2 regions of the Streptomyces sp. NPDC088252 genome follow, and region 2 is predicted to be linked to the other one. Evidence: riboswitches for the same ligand, from Rfam matches in the RefSeq annotation. Region 2 holds a riboswitch; the other holds the start of a gene.
The links. Region 2 has a riboswitch for S-adenosylmethionine ahead of thrC (threonine synthase). Riboswitches for the same ligand answer to the same signal wherever they lie in the genome.

Region 1: another riboswitch for S-adenosylmethionine. It lies ahead of ACIOHC_RS26030 (aminotransferase class V-fold PLP-dependent enzyme); the one in region 2 lies ahead of thrC (threonine synthase).

Annotation. Positions count from the first base shown of each region.
Region 1 is NZ_JBIURS010000013.1:159,093-162,492, reverse strand. Features, by position in the region: gene ACIOHC_RS26040 (rhomboid family intramembrane serine protease) at 1-219, shown strand, start outside; gene ACIOHC_RS26035 (Lrp/AsnC family transcriptional regulator) at 216-497, shown strand; gene ACIOHC_RS26030 (aminotransferase class V-fold PLP-dependent enzyme) at 589-2,001, opposite strand; SAM riboswitch class IV at 2,176-2,293, opposite strand; gene trpD (anthranilate phosphoribosyltransferase) at 2,377-3,400, opposite strand, start outside.
Region 2 is NZ_JBIURS010000003.1:400,850-404,249, forward strand. Features, by position in the region: gene ACIOHC_RS08845 (cold-shock protein) at 11-217, opposite strand; gene ACIOHC_RS08850 (MoaD/ThiS family protein) at 640-918, opposite strand; gene thrC (threonine synthase) at 948-2,249, opposite strand; SAM riboswitch class I at 2,267-2,393, opposite strand; gene ACIOHC_RS08860 (glucosyl-3-phosphoglycerate synthase) at 2,547-3,400, shown strand, end outside.

The DNA of each region.
Region 1 (3,400 bases), on a different contig from region 2:
TTCCTGCCGCTGCGTTTCCCCGCCTGGATCGTGCTGATCTTCTGGTTCGTCCTGCAGTGGCTGGCGGTCCAGAGCGCGGGCAGCGGAGGGCCCGGTGTGGCCTATCTGGCCCATGTGGTCGGCTTCGCCCTCGGCTTCCTCTACGCCTGGGGACGTTATCGGCGTACGGATAGAGTGAAGACTCCAGCCACGGCCACCGAGGGAGAAAGCCAGCCGTGATCACCGCGATCGTGCTCATCAAAACCAGCGTGGACCGGATTCCCGAGATCGCCGAGGCCATCGCCGCGCTGGACAGCGTCAGCGAGGTCTTCTCGGTCACCGGTACGTACGACCTGATCGCCATGGTCCGGGTGGCCAAGCACGACGACCTGGCGGACGTCATCCCCGGCCGGATCAGCAAGATCCCCGGCGTCGAGGCCACCGACACGCACGTGGCCTTCCGTACGTACTCGCAGCATGACCTGGAGGCCGCCTTCGCCATCGGCCTCGACGCGTAGACACGCCCTCTTTTACGGCTTCACGGCGTAACGCTTCGGCGGGGGACGGGCCGTTCGACCGCCCGTCCCCCGCCGAAGCGTTACGCACGCGTCAGAGCTGCGCCGCTCCCCGGTCCGGGACGCAGCGGCCGCCCTCGGTGCGGTACTTCCACTGAGCGCCCTTGCTCACCAGCTCCCCGACCGCGCGGACGAAGCGCTCGATGTGCTCGTCCGGCGTACCGGCGCCGAAGCTCACCCGGATCGCGTTGAGGGAGGGGGTCCCCCCGGTCGAGTCCGTTCGAGACTGGGGGAGCTCGCCCGGCTCGGCCTCCGGCGCGCCGCACTCGCCGACCTCCTGCGGGTCACCGCCGAGCAGGGTACGGACCAGCGGATGGGCGCAGAACAGGCCGTCGCGGACCCCGATGCCGTACTCGGCGGAGAGCGCGGCGGCGAAGTGCGAGCTGTTCCATCCCTCCACCACGAACGAGATCACGCCGACCCGCGGGGCGTCGTCACCGAACAGCGAGAGCACCTTGACCTCGGGGACGTCGGCGAGACCGGCCCGGACCGCGGCGACGAGGTGCTGCTCCCGGGCGACGAGGTGGTCGAAGCCCGCCTCGGTGAGCGCCTTGCAGGCGGAGGCGATGGAGTACACGCCGATGACATTGGGGGAACCCGCCTCGTGGCGGGCCGCGGTGGAGTGCCACTCGACCTCCACCCCGCCGTCGGTACGGCGGGCGACCTTGCGGGAGGCACCGCCGCCGGCCAGGTACGGCTCGGCGTCCTGCAGCCAGTCGGCCCGGCCCGCGAGCACACCCGAGCCGAACGGCGCGTACAGCTTGTGCCCGGAGAAGGCCACCCAGTCGACGTCCAGCTCGGCGATGTCGACGGGGTGGTGCGGGGCGAGCTGCGCGGCGTCCAGCACGATCCGGGCACCGTGCGCGTGCGCGGCGGCCGCCAGATCCTTGACCGGCCACAGCTCACCGGTGACGTTGGAAGCGCCGGTCACGCAGACCAGCGCGGGGCCGTAGGGGTCACGGTCGGCGAGCGCGAGCTCCAACGTCTCGACGGCCTGCGCCGGGGTGCGCGGGGCGTTCAGATAGGTCACCCGGGCGTCGCGCCACGGCAGCAGGGAGGCGTGGTGCTCGGTCTCGTAGACGAAGACCTGGCAGTCGGCGGGGACGACTGCGGCCAGCAGGTTGAGGGAGTCGGTGGTCGACCGGGTGAAGATCACCTGGTCGTCTGCGCGGCAGCCGAGGAACTCGGCGACGGTCGCGCGGCTGTTCTCGAAGAGGTCCGTGGAGAGCTGCGAGAGGTACCCGGCGCCACGGTGGACGCTGCCGTAGTACGGGGCGTACGCGGCGACGTCGTCCCAGACGCGCTGGAGAGCCGGGGCACTGGCGGCGTAGTCGAGAGCCGCATAGGTGACTTCACCACCCGTGACCAGCGGAACCGTTACATCCTTGCCCAGAACCGGCAGAGGAGCACAAAGCGACTGGTCGGCGGCAGCGGTCAAGACAGACATGGCGAACTCCCGTAAGAGGCAGGCGAATTGCATGCGCCGACGGATACGCGGCAGCGCAGCGGAAAGTGAAAAAGGGGTGCGGAGGAGGGCTGAGAAGCCCTATCGCATTCGCGTGCTCACAAGAGACTCCCTAGGGACCAGGACCCCGGGGGTTGGCATTCACAGATGCCGAGGGGCCCGCGCTTGCCGCAGACCTCGCTGCCTACGGCCTGGTCTTCACCCGGGGCACCCCGCCACGGACGGAGGGTTGCCGGACAGCGGGCCGGGGCCGTAGTCGCTGTCACTCATGACCTGCGCAGCATCTTGCCATACGTACGGGAACGCGCAAGGCGCGGTCCAGGATCCGGACCGCGCCCCACATCACCCGACGGGCTCTCAGGCGTTGCTGACCGCCACCCAGCGCTCCAGCGCGCGCCGCGCCGCGCCGGAGTCGATGGACTCGGCGGCCTTCGCGATCCCGGCGGTGATCTGCTCGTTCAGCGTGCCGTCCGTCGGGTCCAGGGCGACCAGTGCGGCCGCCGAGTTGAGCAGCACGGCCTCCCGTACGGGCCCGTGCTCGCCGGCCAGCACCCGGCGGGCCACATCCGCGTTGTACGAGGCGTCGGCGCCGCGCAGCGCCTGTGCCGGCACCAGCTGGAGGCCGACGTCGCGCGGGTCGAACGCCTCCTCGCGCACCGATCCGTCCCGGACCATCCAGACGCGCGAGGTAGCGGTCGTCGTCAGCTCGTCCAGGCCGTCGTCACCGCGGAAGACCAGCGCGGAGTTGCCGCGCTCCGCGAGGACGCCCGCGACGATCGGCGCCATCCGCAGGTCGGCCACGCCGATGGCCTGGGACCGCACCCTGGCCGGATTGGTGAGCGGTCCGAGGATGTTGAAGGTGGTCTGGGCACCGAGCTCCTTGCGGGCCCTGGCCGCGTACCGCAGGGCGGGGTGGAACTTCACCGCGAAGCAGAAGGTGATGCCCGCCTCCTCCGCCACCTCGACGACCCGCTGCGCGCTGAGCTCCAGATTGACGCCGAGCTTCTCCAGCACGTCGGAGGAACCGCTCGCCGAGGAGGAGGCGCGGTTGCCGTGCTTGACGACCTTCGCGCCGGTGCCCGCGATGACGATCGCCGACATCGTGGAGATGTTGACCGTCTTGGCGAGGTCGCCGCCGGTGCCGACGATGTCGACCGTGCGGCCGGGTACGTGGATGGTGTTGGCGTGCTCGTACATCGCACGCACCAGCCCCGACACCTCGTCGACCGTCTCGCCCTTGGCACGCAGGGCCACCGCGAAACCGGCGATCTGCACATCGCTCGCCTCGCCGCTCATGATGCGGTCCATCGCCCACGCGGTGTCCTGCGCGGTCAGGTTCTCGCCGCGCAGCAGGGGGTTCAGCAGGCCGGGCCAGGAACGG
Region 2 (3,400 bases):
CGCGTCGAGCTCAGCCGACGGCGAGCTTGACCATGTCCGCCTGCGGCCCCTTCTGGCCCTGCGAGATCTCGAACTCAACTCGCTGACCCTCTTCAAGGGTGCGGTACCCGTCCATCTGGATCGCGCTGTAGTGGACGAAAACATCCGCACCACCGTCGACCGCGATGAAGCCGTACCCCTTCTCCGCGTTGAACCACTTGACGGTGCCCTGAGCCATGCCTAACTCCCCTATTACTGGCCCTTGCGCAGGACCGCACTTCGCGGACCCGGGTCAGAACTCACCCTCCGACAGGAGAGGGTGCGTGCGCCGGAACGCGTCGACCGCGGCCGAATGTATCTGCCCAACTGCCCTCTGCAACAGGTCAATCGGACGAGAATTCTGGGCAGCGCCGCACGCCCGAATATGCGGAATTCATGGGATTCCCGGGCAAGTCGGGCCGGGCAAACGTGACTTATGACGCAAGGAGATCCAACACTTTGGCTGCATCTTGTCGCGACCAGGCGCATTCTCATATGCGGGCGGCGCGGGCAGCTGGGGGGACTTCCCACACTGTACCGCGCTCAACCATGCAGAATTGCCCCCTCCGCTTCTCTCGCAGAGGGGGCAATTCCCATAACGCTGTGCAGTCGGGCACAGGATCAGCAGCCGCCCGCGACGGCCGGAATGATCGAGATTCCGGCGCCGTCCGGCGTCGCCGTCTCCAGACCGCCCTCGAAGCGCACGTCGTCGTCGTTGACGTACACGTTCACGAAGCGGCGCAGCTTGCCCTGGTCGTCCAGGACGCGGGCGGCGATGCCCGGGTGGTTCTGCTCCAGGGACTCGATGACCTGGGAGAGGGTCGAGCCCTCGGCCGGGACCTCGGCCCGGCCGCCCGTGTAGGTGCGGAGGATGGTGGGGATACGGACCTTGACGCTCATGGCGGATGCCTTCCTTCGGTCTCGGGTGGTCAGCTGGTGGCGAGGCCGGCGGCGCGGAACGCGTCCAGGCTCGGCCGGATCGTCGCGGTCGCCTGCGAGGTGGCGGCCACCGCGTCCAGGGTCTTGAGGCCGTCGCCCGTGTTGAGGACGACGGTGGTCAGCGCCGGGTCGAGCAGACCGGCCTCGATCAGCTTCTTCGTCACGCCGACCGTCACCCCGCCGGCCGTCTCCGCGAAGATGCCCTCGGTGCGTGCCAGCAGCTTGATCGCGTCGACGACCTGCTCGTCGTCGACGTCCTCGACCGCGCCGCCGGTGCGGCGGGCGATGTCCAGGACGTACGGGCCGTCGGCCGGGTTGCCGATCGCCAGGGACTTGGCGATGGTGTTCGGCTTCTGGGGCCGCACGACGTCGTGACCGGCCTTGAAGGCGGTGGAGACCGGGGAGCAGCCCTCGGCCTGGGCGCCGAAGATCTTGTACGGCTTGTCCTCGACGAGTCCGAGCCTGATCAGCTCCTGCAGACCCTTGTCGATCTTCGTGAGCTGCGATCCGGACGCGATCGGGATGACGATCTGGTCGGGCAGCCGCCAGCCGAGCTGCTCGCAGATCTCGTACGCCAGGGTCTTGGAGCCCTCGCCGTAGTACGGGCGCAGGTTGACGTTGACGAAGCCCCAGCCCTCGCCGAGCGGGTCGCCGATGAGCTCCGAGCAGAAGCGGTTGACGTCGTCGTAGTTGCCCTCGATGCCGACCAGCTCGCCGCCGTACACCGCGGCCATGACGACCTTGCCCTGCTCCAGGTCGTGCGGGATGAAGACGCAGGAGCGGAAGCCGGCGCGGGCGGCGGCGGCACCCACCGCACCGGCGAGGTTGCCGGTGGAGGAGCAGGAGAGGGTGGTGAAACCGAAGGCGCGGGCGGCCTCGACGGCGATGGCGACGACGCGGTCCTTGAAGGAGTGCGTCGGGTTGCCGGAGTCGTCCTTGACGTACAGGCCACCGGTGACGCCCAGCTCGCGGGCGAGGTTGTCGGCCTTGACCAGCTTGGTGAAGCCGGGGTTGATGTTGGGCTTGTCCGCGACATCGGCGGGGACCGGCAGCAGCGGCGCGTAGCGCCAGATGTTGTCGGGCCCGGCCTCGATGCGCTTCTTCAGCTCGTCGGGAGAGCCGCTCGGCAGGTCGTACGCCACTTCGAGCGGCCCGAAACAGGACGCGCAGGCGAAGATGGGGCCGAGTTCGAAACGCTCGCCGCACTCGCGGCAGGAAAGTGCCGCGGCGGGGCCGAGGTCGACGACGTCGTTGGAAGAATTGGTGCTTACTGCAACGGTCTGCGCAGCCATGGAGGCGAGGCCCTTTCTCCTCATCTTCCTCGCGGCGCGTTTCGCCACGAGACGGAATTGGCACCTTCCCCACCTGACCTCGCGGTCGGCAGGAGGGTTGCCGGGACTTCAACGGGCCGTTCCCTCAGTCCCTCTGGATGAGCGCTGTGGCACTGGATCTCCGATCCAGGCATTTATTGGCGGACCGACCCCGACATGCGACGGCCGTCCGCGTTGTTCAAGACTGTAACCGAAGCACCGGACAGTTGAGATAGTCGTCCGAACCGCGAGATGGATCACATACAGGGAGTATCGACCGTGCTGGAAGAGGTCGAAAGCTGGCTGGCCAGGCGCTCCTGGTCGGCCGCCGACCGCCCGCTGGACCGGCTCCTCGCCGCCAAGGCCCGGGACCCGCGTCGCGGGAGCGTGAGCGTCGTGCTGCCCGCGCTGAACGAGGAAGCGACGGTCGGCGAGATAGTCACGGCGATCCGGCGCGAGCTGATGGAGAAGGTCCGGCTGGTCGACGAGCTCGTGGTGATCGATTCCGGTTCCACGGACGCCACGGCGAAGGTGGCCCGGGAGGCCGGTGCGCGGGTGGTGCACCGCGACGACATACTCCCGCGGATACCGGCCGTGCCCGGCAAGGGCGAAGTGCTGTGGCGGTCGCTCCTGGTGACCGGCGGTGACATCGTCTGTTTCGTCGACGCCGATCTGAGGGAATTCTCGGCCGACTTCGTCTCCGGCATCGTCGGCCCGCTGCTGACCGACCCGGACGTGCGGTTCGTCAAGGCGATGTACGACCGCCCGCTCGGCGACACGGCGGGGCAGGGCGGACGGGTCACCGAGCTGGTGGCCCGTCCACTGCTCAATCTGCACTGGCCGCAGCTGGCCGGCTTCGTCCAGCCGCTGGGCGGCGAGTACGCGGCGCGCCGCTCGCTCCTCGAACAGCTGCCCTTCCCCGTCGGTTACGGGGTGGAGCTGGGCCTCCTGGTCGACGCGCTGCACACCGTGGGCCTGGACGCGCTGGCCCAGGTGGACGTGGGGGTCCGCAAACACCGCCACCAGGACGGGCAGGCGCTCGGCCGGATGGCGGCGGCGATCTACCGGACCGCCCAGCTCCGGCTGTCCCGCGGCCACTTGGTGCGGCCTTCGCTCACCCAGTTCGAGCGCGG